DNA from 3 places in the Halomonas sp. THAF5a genome. Region 3 is predicted to be linked to each of the others. Evidence: predicted binding sites of a transcription regulator. Region 3 holds the regulator's gene; each other region holds the start of a gene.
The links. The regulator sigma-54, encoded in region 3, starts transcription at its own class of promoters, with help from an activator protein. The targets are predictions, from matches to a motif close to TGGCACNNNNNTTGCTNT.
Positions count from the first base shown of each region.

Region 1 (4,653 bases), 1.2 Mb from region 3:
CCGTAGCTCAGTTGGATAGAGTATCGGCCTCCGAAGCCGAGGGTCGCAGGTTCGAATCCTGCCGGGCGCGCCACGAATTCAAGGGCCCGCGACACTGTCGCGGGCCCTTTTCGTTGTCTGTGAACCACCTGCCGGGGTTACACGCCTAGACGGCGTCCTTGCCGGTCTCGCCGGTGCGGATGCGGATCACCTGCTCCAGGGCGGTGACGAAGATCTTGCCGTCGCCGATCTTGCCGGTGTTGGCCACCTGGGTGATGGCGTCGATCACCTTCTCGGCCATGTCGTCGTCCACGGCGACCTCGAGCTTCACCTTGGGCAGAAAGTCGACCACGTATTCGGCGCCGCGATAGAGCTCGGTGTGGCCCTTCTGGCGCCCGAAGCCCTTGACCTCGGTCACGGTGATGCCCTGGACGCCGATCTCGGAGAGCGACTCCCGTACGTCGTCGAGCTTGAACGGCTTGATGATGGCGGTCACCAGTTTCATGGTCTTGATCCTCGTCGTGTCCGTGGGTCGGTGGCGAGTGCCGCCACCCGTGCCGTGTGCATTGTGCCAGAGCATACACCCGGCGGGAGAGGAATGAAAAAGCCCCCCGAAGGGGGCCAGGACGTGCGCATGGGCTCACGCGGGAGGCGTCTCACGACTTGGAGGCGCCGAACTCGGGGTAGGCCTCCATGCCGCACTCGGTCAGGTCGACCCCTTCGTACTCCTCCTCCTCGGTAACGCGGATCCCCATCACGGCCTTGAGGATGAGCCAGACGACGAGGCTGGCCACGAACACCCAGGCGAAGATGCCGAGGATGCCGATCAGCTGCGCGCCGAAGCCGGCGTCGGCGTTGGTCAGCGGCACCGCCAGCACGCCCCAGATGCCCACCACGCCGTGCACGGAGATGGCACCCACCGGGTCGTCCAGCTTCAGCTTGTCCAGGGTCACGATGGCGGTGACTACCAGCAGGCCACCCACGGCGCCGATGAAGGCGGCCCCCAGGGCGCTGGGCGAGAGCGGATCGGCGGTGATGGCCACCAGGCCCGCCAGGGCGCCGTTCAGGGACATGGTCAGGTCGGCCTTGCGGAACCACAGCTTGGCCAGGATCAGCGCGGCGATCACGCCGCCGGCGGCGGCCGCGTTGGTGTTCACGAACACCTGGGCCACGTTGTTGGCGGAGGCCGCGTCGGACATCTTCAGCTCGGAGCCGCCGTTGAAGCCGAACCAGCCCATCCACAGGATGAAGGTACCGATGGTGGCCAGCGGCAGGTTGGCGCCAGGGATGGCGTAGATGGAGCCGTCCTTGCCGTACTTGCCCTTGCGCGGACCGAGCACGATCACGCCGGCCAGCGCCGCGGCCGCACCGGCCATGTGCACGATGCCGGAACCGGCGTAGTCGGAGTAGCCGACCTCGGAGAGCCAGCCGCCGCCCCAGGTCCAGTAGCCGGAGACCGGATAGATGAAGCCGGTCATGACCACGGCGAAGGCCAGGAAGGCCCACAGCTTCATGCGCTCGGCCACGGCGCCGGAGACGATGGACATGGCGGTCGCCACGAACACCACCTGGAAGAAGAAGTCGGAGCGCATGGAGTAGTAGGGCGCGTCGTCACCCCCGCCGGTGATGGCGTCCAGGGTGTTCTCGCTGCCGATCAGGAAGCCCAGGTTCGGCAGGATGCCGCCGCCGCTGCTCGAATACATGATGTAGTAGCCGACCAGCAGGTACATGGTGCAGGCGACCGCGAACAGGGCGATGTTCTTGGTCAGGATCTCGGCGGTGTTCTTGGAGCGCACCAGGCCGGCCTCGAGCATCGCGAAGCCGGCGGCCATCCACATCACCAGCACGCCGCAGATCAGGAAGTAGAAGGTGTCGAGCGCGTAGCTCAGTTCGGGAAGTTCACTCATGGGTGTCTCTCCACGTCGGGAAGGGAAGGGAGGGGCGGTCAGACCGCGTCGGCACCGCGCTCGCCGGTGCGGATGCGGATCACGTCCTCCAGCGGCGTGACGAAGACCTTGCCGTCGCCGATCTTGCCGCTGTTGGCCGCGCTGCAGATGGCGTCCAGCACGGTCTCGAGGCGCCCGTCGTCGACGGCGACCTCGACCTTGACCTTGGGCAGGAAGTCGACGACGTACTCGGCGCCCCGATAGAGCTCGGTGTGGCCCTTCTGGCGGCCGAAGCCCTTGACCTCGGTGACGGTGATGCCCTGTACGCCGTTGTCGGCGAGCGCCTCGCGCACGTCGTCGAGTTTGAAGGGCTTGATGATGGCGGTGATCAGCTTCATGACGGATCTCCCCTGCGTTAAAGGTGGGCGGCGTCATGCCTCCCGAGAAGTGGCTGTCTTGCTGCTGCGCAAAACGTGCCACTCCTCGCAATTGCTTTGTTAAATCAGTGCATTGAGGAGTGACGCCGGTGCCGCTTCGAGCGCGGGGCGCGGGGCGCGCGGTGAGTGCGCACTCTTCTGGTGCCATGTCCTGGGGCATGTGCACCATGAGTGGGCGGTGACGGATGATGCGCCCCGCCAGTGGCTTGCGTATCCTTTGGCCAGGCATTGATCCACGATTCAGGAGAGACACCATGGTGAGCCACGATCGCATCAGCCGCCTGGCCCAGCAGATCGGCGACCGGCTGCAGGGGGCATCCCAGGCCCCGGAAGAGGTGCAGAAGGGCATCCAGCAGGTGGTCAAGGGCGCCTTCGATCGCCTGGAGCTGGTGTCCCGGGAGGACTTCGACATCCTGATGGACGTGATGCAGCGAACCCGGTCGCGGGTCGAGGCGCTGGAGCAGCAGGTGGCGGCGCTGGAGGAGGCGCTGGACGGCGATGCCGCAAAGGCGGCCGACGCGTCCTCGGAGGCGCAGGGCGCCGCCGCCCCGTCCGAGTCCGGTCCCGAGACGGGCGCCCCCGCGGCGGGCAACGACGAGCCGCGCCCCGAGGAAGACGCCGGCGACTCTCCCCGCTGATCCTCGCCTGGCGTCGAGCGCCCCTCGTCGGCCTGGTCTAGCCTGAGGGCAGGCAGGCAGCGAGGGATCGCGCATGACGCTGGCAATCATCCACACCCGGGCGGGCCTCGGCCTCGAGGCCCCCGAGGTGCTGGTCGAGGTGCACCTGGCCAACGGGCTGCCCGGCATCACCCTGGTGGGGCTGCCGGAGGCCGCGGTGAAGGAGAGCCGCGAGCGGGTGCGCAGCGCCCTGATCAACGCCGGCTTCGACTTTCCCCTGCGGCGCATCACCCTCAACCTCGCCCCTGCCGACCTGCCCAAGGAGGGCGGTCGCTTCGACCTGCCCATCGCCCTGGGGCTGCTGGTGGCCTCGGGCCAGGTGCCTCCGGAGGCCCTCGACGGGGTCGAGTGCGCGGGCGAGCTGGCCCTGGACGGCCGTCTGCGCCCCGTCGCCGGCATGCTGCCGATGGCCATGGCCACGCGCCAGGCGCGACGCCGCCTGATCGTGCCTCGGGCCAACGCCGACGAGGCGGCCCTGGCCGGCGACCTGGAGGTGCTGCCCGCCGACCACCTGCTCGAGGTGGTGGCCCACCTGCTCGGCCAGGCGCCGCTGCTCCCGCATCGTGCGTCCGGTCCCGCCCCGGCCGCGACGCCGCCTCCCGACCTCGCCGACGTGCGCGGCCAGCACCAGGCGCGCCGCGCCTTGGAGGTGGCCGCGGCCGGCGGCCACAACCTCCTGTTTGCCGGGCCGCCCGGCACCGGCAAGACCATGCTGGCCAGCCGGCTGCCGGGCATCCTGCCGCCGCTCACCGAGCAGGAGGCCCTGGAGGTGGCGGCGATCCGCTCGGTCAGCGGCCTGCCCCACGCCGCCGAGTGGGGCGTACGCCCCTTCCGCGCCCCGCACCATACCGCCAGCGCCGTGGCCCTGGTCGGCGGTGGCTCGAGGCCGCGGCCCGGCGAGATCTCCCTGGCCCACCGAGGCGTGCTGTTCCTCGATGAGCTGCCGGAGTTCTCCCGCCACGTGCTGGAGGTGATGCGCGAGCCCATGGAGTCCGGGCAGATCCATATCGCCCGGGCCAGCCACGAGCGCCGTTTTCCCGCCGGTTTCCAGCTGGTCGCGGCGATGAACCCCTGTCCCTGCGGACACCTGGGCGATCCGCGACGCGCCTGCCACTGCACGGCGGCGCAGATCCAGCGCTACCAGTCGCGGCTCTCCGGCCCGCTGCTCGATCGCATCGACCTCCAGGTGGAGGTGCCGGCGCTGGCGCCGGAGCAGCTGACCTCCCGGGAACCGGGCGAGGCCTCGGCGACGGTGCGCGAGCGGGTGCTGGCGGCGCGGGCGCGGCAGGCGGCCCGCGGGGGACTCAACGCCCGGCTGGCCGGGCGCGACCTGGAGGCGGCCTGTGGCCTCGTGGCCACCGATCGGGCCTGGCTCGCCGGCGTGCTGGAGCGCCTCAGGCTCTCGGCGCGGGCCTACCACCGGGTGCTGCGCGTGGCCCTGACCCTGGCCGACCTGGCCGGGGAGGCGCGCCCGGGGCGCGACCAGCTGATCGAGGCGATCGGCTATCGGCAGCTCGATCGGCTGCTCAAGGGTTGATGCGAGGGGGCGCGATCAGAGCGCCGTGGCGTCCAGCGCGCCCTCGATCTCGGTCTGCCAGGGGGGCGCGGTGCCTCCGAGGTGGTGAAGCGTCAGGCTCAGGCGGTAGGGCAGCAGGTCACGGTCCGAGAGGCGCA
Region 1 is NZ_CP045417.1:3,725,576-3,730,228, reverse strand. It holds tRNA gene FIU83_RS17030 (tRNA-Arg) at 1-73, shown strand, start outside; gene glnK (P-II family nitrogen regulator) at 146-484, opposite strand; gene FIU83_RS17020 (ammonium transporter) at 636-1,886, opposite strand; gene FIU83_RS17015 (P-II family nitrogen regulator) at 1,925-2,263, opposite strand; gene FIU83_RS17010 (accessory factor UbiK family protein) at 2,557-2,940, shown strand; gene FIU83_RS17005 (YifB family Mg chelatase-like AAA ATPase) at 3,014-4,516, shown strand; gene FIU83_RS17000 (hypothetical protein) at 4,532-4,653, opposite strand, start outside.
Region 1: the regulator sigma-54 is predicted to act here: its motif matches at 2,327-2,344, upstream of FIU83_RS17015 (P-II family nitrogen regulator).

Region 2 (4,653 bases), 270 kb from region 3:
CTTGCGCAGCTTGTTGCGCACGTAGACCTGGCTGGCGGGATCCTCGCCGATCAGGACCACGGCGAGTCCGGGGACGATGCCGTCGGCGGCGAGGCTGGCGACATCCGCGGCGACCTCGGCCAGCACGCGCTCGGCACAGGCCTTGCCGTCGATGCGGGTCGCCAGGGGCGATTCGGTGGGGGCAATGCTCATCAGAAGATCACCGTCTTGTTCTGGTCGAGGAAGACACGATGCTCGAGGTGGTACTTGACCGCCTGGGACAGGGCGACGGTCTCGGTATTGCGGCCCACCGTGACCAGGTCCTCGGGACGATAGGTGTGGTCGACGCGCTGGACCTCCTGTTCGATGATCGGGCCCTCATCGAGGTCCGAGGTGACGTAGTGGGCGGTGGCGCCGATCAGCTTGACGCCGCGTTCATGGGCCTGGTGGTAGGGCTTGGCGCCCTTGAAGCCGGGCAGGAAGGAGTGATGGATATTGATGGCGCGGCCGGAGAGCTTCTGGCAGAGGTCGTCGGAGAGGATCTGCATGTAGCGCGCCAGCACCACCAGCTCGGTCCGGGTCTCGTCGACGATCTCCATCAGCGCCGCCTCCTGGCGGGCCTTGTTGTCGCGGTTGACCGGCAGGTAGACGAAGCGGATGCCCTCTCGTTCGGCCATGGGGCGCAGGTCGAGATGGTTGGAGACGATGGCGGTGATCTCCATGTCGAGCTCGCCCTTGCGCTGGCGATACATCAGGTCGCTGAGGCAGTGGTCGTACTTGCTGACCATCAGCAGCACGCGCATCGGCTGGTTGTCGTGCCGGAAGTCCCACTGCATGTCGAACTCCTCGGCGATGCCGACGAAGTCGCGCTTGAGGGTCTCGATGTCGCCCTTGATGCCATCGTTGAAGCGGAACTTGGCGCGCAGGAAGAAGCGCCCGAGTTCCTCGTCGTCATATTGGGCGAGCTCGCTGATATAGCACTGACCTTCGGTGAGAAAGGAGGTCACGGCGGCGACGATGCCCGAGGTGGCGGGGCAGGAGATCTTGATGATGTAGCTGTCGTCTGACTGGGGCATGGAATCGTGTTCCTTCGAAAGGGAGAGGAGGCCCGGCGCTGGCTCGCGCCGGCAACCGTGTCGTCGGGGGTCAGCCCTTGGCGAGCCGCTTGAGTTTTTGGGGATCGTCGAACGGCAGGGTGTGGGCGATGGCGCTGGCCTCCAGGCTGCCGCGCACCTCCAGCGGCTGGCCCTGCTCCGCATGGGGGGTATCGATCCGGGCCATGGCCACCGACTGCCTGGTCAGCCGCGAGTACATGCCCTGGGTGACCACGCCGACCCGCTTGCCGGCGGCCCACAGGGTGTCGCCCGGCTGGGCGACCTTGGGGCTGTCGAGCAGCACGCCGAAGATCCGGAAGCGCTCCTTGCCCTGTCGGCGGAAGTGTTCGCTGGCGCCGCGAAACTCGGTCTTGTCCTTCGAGACGGTGAAGTCCAGGCCGAGCTCCCACAGGGTGTCGCCGGCCGGCTCGTTCTCGAAGGGATGGGTCTCGGAGTTGTCGGCGGGATAGAACAGCAGGTTGCTCTCCACGCGCAGCCAGTCGAGGGTCTCGAAGCCACAGGCCTCGATGCCCAGGGCGGCGCCCTGCTCGAGGATGGTGTCCCAGATCGCCGGGGCGTCCTCCGCCTTGCAGAAGATCTCGTAGCCCCGCTCACCGGTATAGCCGGTCCGGGAGATCATCACGTGTCGGCCGAACAGCCGGGTCTGCAGGTGATGAAAGTAGGGCAGCTCGCGGATGCCCGGCACATGCTCGGCCAGGAAGTCGACGGCCCTGGGGCCCTGCAGCGACAGGTCGTGCAGGTCGTCGTCGAAGCTCAGGTGGACGCTGCGGCCCTGGGCGCCGCGCGTCAGCATGTCGTGCCCCAGGCCGGTGCCGTGCACCACCAGGTAGGCGTTGGGCGCCAGGCAGTACACGATGCAATCGTCGACGAACTTGCCTTCATCGTTGAGCATCGTGGCGTAAACGGACTTGCCCGGGTAGAGCCGTGACATGTCGCGGGTGGTGGCGTAGTCGAGCAGGGCCTGGGCGTGGGGGCCCGAGCAATGAATCTTCTTGAGGCCCGATACGTCCATCAGGCCCGCCCGGGTCCGGATCGCCTCGTGGTGATCGGCGATATCGGCGTGGTAGCGAAAGGCGGTGCCCATGCCGTTCCAGTCTTCGAGCTCGGCGCCCAGGGCGCGGTGACGGTCGGCGAGGGCGGAGATGCGCCAGCTGTTGGCCATGTGATGACTCCTGTGGGGGCTGGTGAGCGGCCAGGGGGTCGGCGGCACGATGATGAGTCAACCGACTTTTCCTGGAAAGAAAAAAACATTCTCTTCAGTCAAGCAACAAGCTTGCCAGTTTCCTGCCACGGGACCCGGTGGAACGTCAGATTTTTTTCATTATTCCTTTATAAACAGATGCTTGGCTCGTAATGAGGGCAGCGTGATGCGTGCAGCCGGCGATTCGGCGACCTGTCTGGTGACGCCTGCGACGCCTGAGGAGGGAGTTCGGTGTTCCTTGGTGGTGCGACGAGGGAAGGAGATGCACCGTCAGGTGGCAAGGTGGAGGGCGGGTCCCTCGGCATGTGTCTGTCCGGGGTCGGCAGGAGGCGGCGAAATAAAGTTTTTAATTCAATTAAATCAATTGATTGAAGATATTTTCACGGCCTTGAGCGAGAGGGAGGGCGATTCTGGCACGCGAGATGCTTTTCCCTGAGAGAAAGAAAATTTCTTGATGGGAATGGTTGGTGTGGCGTAGCTTGCAGTGGCCCCGGGGAAGGCCCCGGCCCCGTTGCCGGAAGGACGATGCGCCATATCGACACCCGCACCCGCAACGCTCAGAGGAAACCCGACATGACGCCTGAAGCCGCCAAGCAGTTACTCGAGGATCACGACGTTCGCTACCTGCTCGCGCAGTTCGTGGATATTCATGGCGCCGCCAAGACCAAGTCGGTGCCGGCCAACTGTCTGATGGATGTGGTCGAGAAGGGGGCAGGTTTCGCCGGTTTCGCCGTCAGCGGCCTGGGGATGGAGCCGCACGGGCCGGACTTCATGGCCCGTGGTGATCTCTCGACCCTGTCGCTGGTGCCCTGGCAGCCGGGCTATGCCCGCCTGGTATGCGATGGCCACGTCAACGACGCCCCTTACCCCTATGACAGCCGTGTGGTCCTGCTCCGGCAGCTGGAGCGTCTAAAGGACAAGGGCTGGACGCTGAATACCGGGCTCGAGCCCGAGTTCTCGCTGTTCAAGCGAGGCGAGCGGGGCGAGCTGCTGCCGGTGGACGAGAGCGATGTCCTGGCCAAGCCCTGCTACGACTACAAGGGCCTGTCGCGCTCCCGGGAGTTCCTGGAGCGCCTGGTGGAGGCGCTTCAGGCGGTCGATTTCGATGTCTACCAGATCGACCACGAGGACGCCAATGGCCAGTTCGAGATCAACTACACCTACAGCGACGCCCTGACCTCGGCGGACCGGTTCACCTTCGTGCGCATGGCGGCCGGCGAGATCGCCAACGAGCTGGGCATGGTCTGCTCCTTCATGCCCAAGCCCCAAGCCGACCGGCCCGGTAACGGCATGCACTTCCACCTGTCGATCAGTGACCAGGACGGCCACAACGTCTTCGGCGACGATGGCGACCCGCAGGGCATGGGGCTGTCGCGGATGGCGTATCACTTCCTGGGGGGATTGCTGAACCACGCCCCGGCGCTGTGTGCCTTCGCCGCCCCCACCGTGAACTCCTACAAGCGACTGGTGAAGGGAGGCTCCAACAGCGGCGCCACCTGGGCGCCGGTGTTCATCGCCTATGGCGACAACAACCGCTCGGCGATGGTCCGCGTGCCCTATGGTCGTCTCGAATTCCGCCTGCCCGACGCCGGCTGCAACCCCTACCTGGTGCATGCCGCGCTGATTGCCGCCGGCCTGGATGGCGTCGACCGCCAGCTCGACCCGGGCAAGGCGCACAACATCAACCTGTATGCCCTGGGCGATGCGGAATGCCAGGAGCAGGGCATCGGCATCCTCCCCCAGTCGCTCAAGGAAGCCATCGATGCCCTCGCCGCCGATCCCATCCTGCGGGAGGCGATGGGGCCGGAAATCGTCGACGAGTTCATCAAGGTCAAGCGCGACGAATGGGAGGCCTACAGCCGTCAGGTCTCGGACTGGGAAGTGCAGCAATACGCGGAATTCTTCTGATCGCCTTCAGAACGAACGTCGACCCGAACATGCCGTGATCGGTTATCGCAAGAGGACAAGACTATGTGTGGAATCGTGGGGCTATACCTCAAGAACCCGGCGTGGGAAAGCCGCCTGGGAGAGCTGTTCGAGCCAATGCTGATCGCCATGACCGACCGCGGCCCGGACAGTGCCGGCTTCTCGGTCTATGGCGATGAATACAACGCAGGGATCAAGCTGACGCTGCAGAGCGATGACGAGGCCTTTGACTGGGCGGTGTTGGCCGATCGACTGGGCGAGGCCTTCGGGGGGGTGGACGGCTGGTTCCGCAATGCCAACGTCGCGGTCTTCAAGCTGGCGGCCGCGGAAGCGCCGCTGCGCGCCTGGCTGGACGAGCAGGCCCCCGACGTGCGCGTGCTGAGTGCCGGCCAGAGCATCGAGATCCTCAAGGGGGTCGGCCTGCCGGCCAGT
Region 2 is NZ_CP045417.1:2,306,429-2,311,081, reverse strand. It holds gene folD (bifunctional methylenetetrahydrofolate dehydrogenase/methenyltetrahydrofolate cyclohydrolase FolD) at 1-192, opposite strand, end outside; gene purU (formyltetrahydrofolate deformylase) at 192-1,055, opposite strand; gene FIU83_RS10405 (aminomethyltransferase family protein) at 1,126-2,256, opposite strand; gene glnT (type III glutamate--ammonia ligase) at 2,869-4,203, shown strand; gene FIU83_RS10395 (glutamine amidotransferase family protein) at 4,267-4,653, shown strand, end outside.
Region 2: the regulator sigma-54 is predicted to act here: its motif matches at 2,707-2,724, upstream of glnT (type III glutamate--ammonia ligase).

Region 3 (4,653 bases):
GATGGCGTAGTAGCCCAGGTCCTCCAGCGCCTGCAGCGCGATCGACTTGCCGGAACCCGACCGGCCACTGATGATCACGAGCTGCATGCGGGGTCTCCTGGTCGCGTAGGGGCGGGCGGTGCCCCGGGGGTCAGCCGCCCTGACGGCCGCTCGGGGCCTGTTGGCGTATGGCCTCCATGAGGTGCTCATGGAGTTCCCGCTGGCTCGTGCTGTGGCGCAGGCGCCCACGGGTGTCGGCGTCGTTCATGACGCCGGCGACCTGCCCCAGCAGGGCGAGGTGGGCCTCGTCGGCCTCCTCGGGCACCAGCAGCACGAAGACCAGGTCCACCGGTTCCCCGTCGATGGCGTCGAAGTCCACCGGCTCGGCCAGCTTGAGAAAGCCGGCGATGGGGGCCTTGCAGTGCGGGTTGCGGGCATGCGGAATGGCCACCCCGTGGCCGATCCCGGTGCTGCCCAGCCGCTCGCGGCCGATCAGGCGGCTGAAGACCTCCTGGCTGTCGAGGCTGGGCGTGTTCTGGGCGATGAAGGTGCTGAAGAACTCCAGCACCCGCTTCTTGCTTCCCCCGGGCACATCGAAGAGGGTGCGCTCGGGGGGCAGGATGGCGTCCAGTGTCATGATGGCGTCAGCGCGCGCCGGCGCCCTGGGCGCGGGCCTGGGCCTTTTCCTTGTGCTTGACCAGCTGGCGGTCGAGCTTGTCGGCCAGGGCATCGATGGCGGCGTACATGTCGTTCTCCATGGCCTCGGCATGGAGGTCGGCACCGGCGGCATGCAGGGTGCAGGCGGCTTGCTGGCGCTCCTTCTCGACGGAGAGGGTGACCTGCACGTTGGTGATGTTGTCGTAGTGACGCTCGACGCGGGTCAGTTTTTCCTGCACATAGTCACGCAGTGCGTCGGTCAGTTCCACATGATGGCCGGTGATGTTGACTTGCATGACACGCTCCTTGCTCTTTCGGGGTGTGGGTCGATTGTAACCCTTTTTAGCGTCCTGCATACCCCCTCGGTCGGGGGCGGTGTGGCGCGGTGCGAACGGCGTCAATTCAACCGTTTGCGCAGGGATGGGGCCTGGTCATTTCGGCGCCGCGGGAGGCCGAACAGGGGCCTCATCTCAGCCGCTTTCGTTCGCTGGAGGAGGGGATGCCCATCCCTTCGCGATACTTGGCCACCGTGCGCCGGGCCACGCTGATGCCGGCCTCGTCGAGCAGGGCGACCAGCCGGCTGTCCGAGAGCGGCTTGCGCGGCGGCTCGTCCTGGATCAGCTTGCGGATCCGCGCGCGGATGGCGGTGCTGGAGTGGGCGTCGCCCTCGCCGCTGCCGCCGCCCACCTGGCTCGAGAAGAAGTACTTGAGCTCGAACATGCCGCGCGGCGTATGGATGAATTTCTGGGTGGTGACCCGCGAGATGGTCGATTCGTGCATCTCCACGACCTGGGCGATATCGGCCAGGATCAGCGGTTTCATGGCCTCCTCGCCGTGCTCCAGGAAGTCGAGCTGGCGGGCCATGATCTCGCGGCCCACCCGCAGCAGGGTGTCGTTGCGGCTGGCGAGGCTCTTCATCAGCCAGCGCGCCTCCTGCAGGTGGTCCTTGAGGAACTGGTTGTCGGCGCTCTTGTCGGCGCGCCGGATCAGGGCGGCGTAGTCGGGCTGAATGCGCAGGCGTGGCATCGCCTCGGGATTGAGCTCTACCTGCCAGCCCTCGTGGGTGTGGCGGGCGACCAAGTCGGGGATCACGTAGTCGCTGTCGCCCTCGCCGAAGGCGCTGCCGGGGCGTGGATCCAGCGATCGCACCAGGCCGATCGCCGTATCGAGGGCGTCGTCGTCGAGGCCGAGGCGGCGCTTGAGCAGGCGGCGGTCATCGCCGGCCAGCGCCTCGAGGAACTGGCGCACCAGGCGCCGGGCCTGGGGCAGCAGCGGGGTGTCGTCGGGCAGGGTGGCGAGCTGCAGCAGCAGGCACTCGCGCAGGTCGCGGGCGAAGACGCCGGTGGGCTCGAACTGCTGCAGGCGCAGCAGCACCTGCTCGACCTCCCGGCCACGCAGCCCGGTGAGGCCCTGGGCCTTGAGGCCGTCGCGGATCTCGTCCAGGGGCTGGATGAGGTAGCCGTCGGCGTTGACGGCGTCGATCAGGCTCTCGGCGATGCGCATCTGCTGCGGGTCCAGGTCGGTCATCGCCAGCTGCCAGGCGAGGTGCCCCTGGAGGCTCTGGCCCGCGGCCTGGCGCTCGAAGTCCGGCGCCTCGCCGCCGGCGGGCGCGCCGCCCAGGTCCTGATAGGTATCGGACCAGTCGCTGTCGGTGCTGAGCTCGTCGGGAATCTCGCTGGCCCAGTCGTCGTCGGGCGTCTCGCTCACCGCCTGTTCGCCGAACTCCTCCTCGACGTCCAGCAAGGGGTTGGATTCCAGCGCCTGCTGGATCTCCTGGCGCAGGTCCAGGGTCGAGAGCTGCAGCAGGGCAATGGCCTGCTGGAGCTGGGGGGTCATGGTCAGCTGGGTGCCGACGCGAAGCTGCAGGGAAGCCTTCATGGCCATGAGAGGAGTTCCCTCGACGTGCCGAAAATTTCCACCCTAGCGGCTGGGTGCGGGAGGTGCAACCGAAGAATTAGCAACAATCGTGCCATGCGCAAGCAGCATGCCGTAGGCGAATAACGACATGTGCATCAGGGTATTGCGATCGATCGGACGGTCAGAGGCGGAAGTCCTGACCCAGGTAGACATCGCGCACCCGCTGGTTGGCGAGGATCGCCTCGGCATCTCCCTCGGCGATGATGCGGCCGTCGCCTACGATGTAGGCGGTGTCGCAGATGTCGAGGGTCTCGCGCACGTTGTGGTCGGTGATCAGCACCCCGATGTCGCGCGCCTTGAGCTGGCGGATGATGCCCTTGATCTCGCCCACCGAGATCGGGTCGACCCCCGCGAAGGGTTCGTCGAGGAGGATGAAGGCGGGCTCGGTGGCCAGCGCCCGGGCGATCTCCACGCGGCGGCGCTCGCCCCCGGACAGGCTCATGCCAAGGTTGTCGCGGATGTGGGTCACGTGGAAGTCCTCGAGAAGCTCCTCGAGCCGGCGCTGGCGGCCGGCGCGGTCGAGGTCGCGGCGGGTCTCGAGGATCGCCATGATGTTGTCGGCGACCGACAGCTTGCGAAAGATCGAGGCCTCCTGGGGCAGGTAGCCAATGCCGGCCCGGGCGCGCTCGTGCATGGCCGCCGTCGACAGGTCCCGGTCGTCGATATGCACCGCGCCGGCATCGGCGCGCACCAGGCCGACGATCATGTAGAAGGAGGTGGTCTTGCCGGCCCCGTTGGGACCGAGCAGGCCGACGATCCGGCCCTGCTCGATGGAGAGGCTGATGTCCTGCACCACCCGGCGGCGCTTGTAGCTCTTGGCCAGGTGTTCGGCCCTCAGGGTCTTCATCACGGCCCATCCTGCTGTTCGGGTTCGAGGGTCATGCGCACGCGCTGGCGCTCCCCGACGCCCTGGGCGTCGGCGCGCGCCTGGACGACGCGACGGTCGAGGAAGTACTCGAGGTAGCCGCCATCGAAGGTGTCCCCGCCCTGGTGGAGTTCGGCGCGGTCGATCAGCTCGATGCGACGCTCGGCGACGTGATAGACCACGGTGCGACCCCAGCCGCGTACCAGGGGTTCGTCCGGGGCGGGCCGCTGCTCGATGTAGGCACGCTCGCCGGTGGCGGTGGCCCGGGTCAGCTGGCCCTGGTCGTTGCGCTGGATCTCGACCCGTGCGCCGGTCAGCTGCATGCTGCCCTGCTGGATCTCCACGTCGCCGGTATAGACGGCGGTGCCCGCGCGGTCGTCGAGGTCGAGGCGGTCGGCCTCGACCTGGATCGGGGCGCTGGCATCGCCCTCGAGGGCCAGGGCCGGAGAGCTGCCGAGCAGCAGGCCGATGACGCCGAGGGTCAGCAGGGGGGCGAAGAAGGCTCGCATCATGACTCGGGGTCCTCGCGGGTGTCGGGCGGATGGTGGCCGCGCACATTGTCGGTCAGACGGGCGCGGTTGTCATGGATCCAGGCGTCGAAGCGCTTGCCGCGCATCCGCTGGGGCGGCTGGCGAAGCAGCGCCGGGGTCTCGCTCCAGGCATGGCCGCGGTCGGCGTCGAAATGCAGGACCTCGGTGTCGAGCTGCCAGCGCTCCGCCGGGGCCAGCAGGCGCGCGTCGCCGGTCAGGGTCAGCGGGTTGCCCCCTGCGCCCAGGGTGCCGTGGTCGCCGCTGGCGAGCCAGACCCGGCCCGAGCGGTCCAGTAGCCGTCCCTCGGGCCGTGCAAGGCGGGTGACGTCATCGTGGGGGGTGTGGGTCAGGCGCGGCGTGTCGAGGCGCTGATGCGGCTCGCCCGAGGCATCGAAGCGCGTCAGGCGGGCGTCCTCCAGGTAGTAGTCGGGCTCGCCCGAGCCGTCGCCCGGCACGGGGCCGGGTGCCGGCGCCTCCTGCAGGTCGAGCACGGCCAGCCCGCCCCCCAGGGCGAGCAGCAGCAGGACCAGGCCGGTGCGAAAGCCCGGGCGCGGCAGGCCCATGGCTCAGCTCGCGCCGTGGAGGTAGGTGTCGAGCACGGCGTCCCAGTGCCCCTGGGCCTGCAGCAGGGTGTCGCAGATCTCGCGCACCGCGCCGTGGCCGCCTGCGGCCTCGGTGATCCAGTCGGCCTGGTCGCGGATGTAG
Region 3 is NZ_CP045417.1:2,575,106-2,579,758, reverse strand. It holds gene rapZ (RNase adapter RapZ) at 1-87, opposite strand, end outside; gene FIU83_RS11665 (PTS sugar transporter subunit IIA) at 131-616, opposite strand; gene raiA (ribosome-associated translation inhibitor RaiA) at 624-932, opposite strand; gene FIU83_RS11655 (RNA polymerase factor sigma-54) at 1,102-2,520, opposite strand; gene lptB (LPS export ABC transporter ATP-binding protein) at 2,675-3,400, opposite strand; gene lptA (lipopolysaccharide transport periplasmic protein LptA) at 3,400-3,927, opposite strand; gene lptC (LPS export ABC transporter periplasmic protein LptC) at 3,927-4,511, opposite strand; gene FIU83_RS11635 (HAD family hydrolase) at 4,515-4,653, opposite strand, start outside.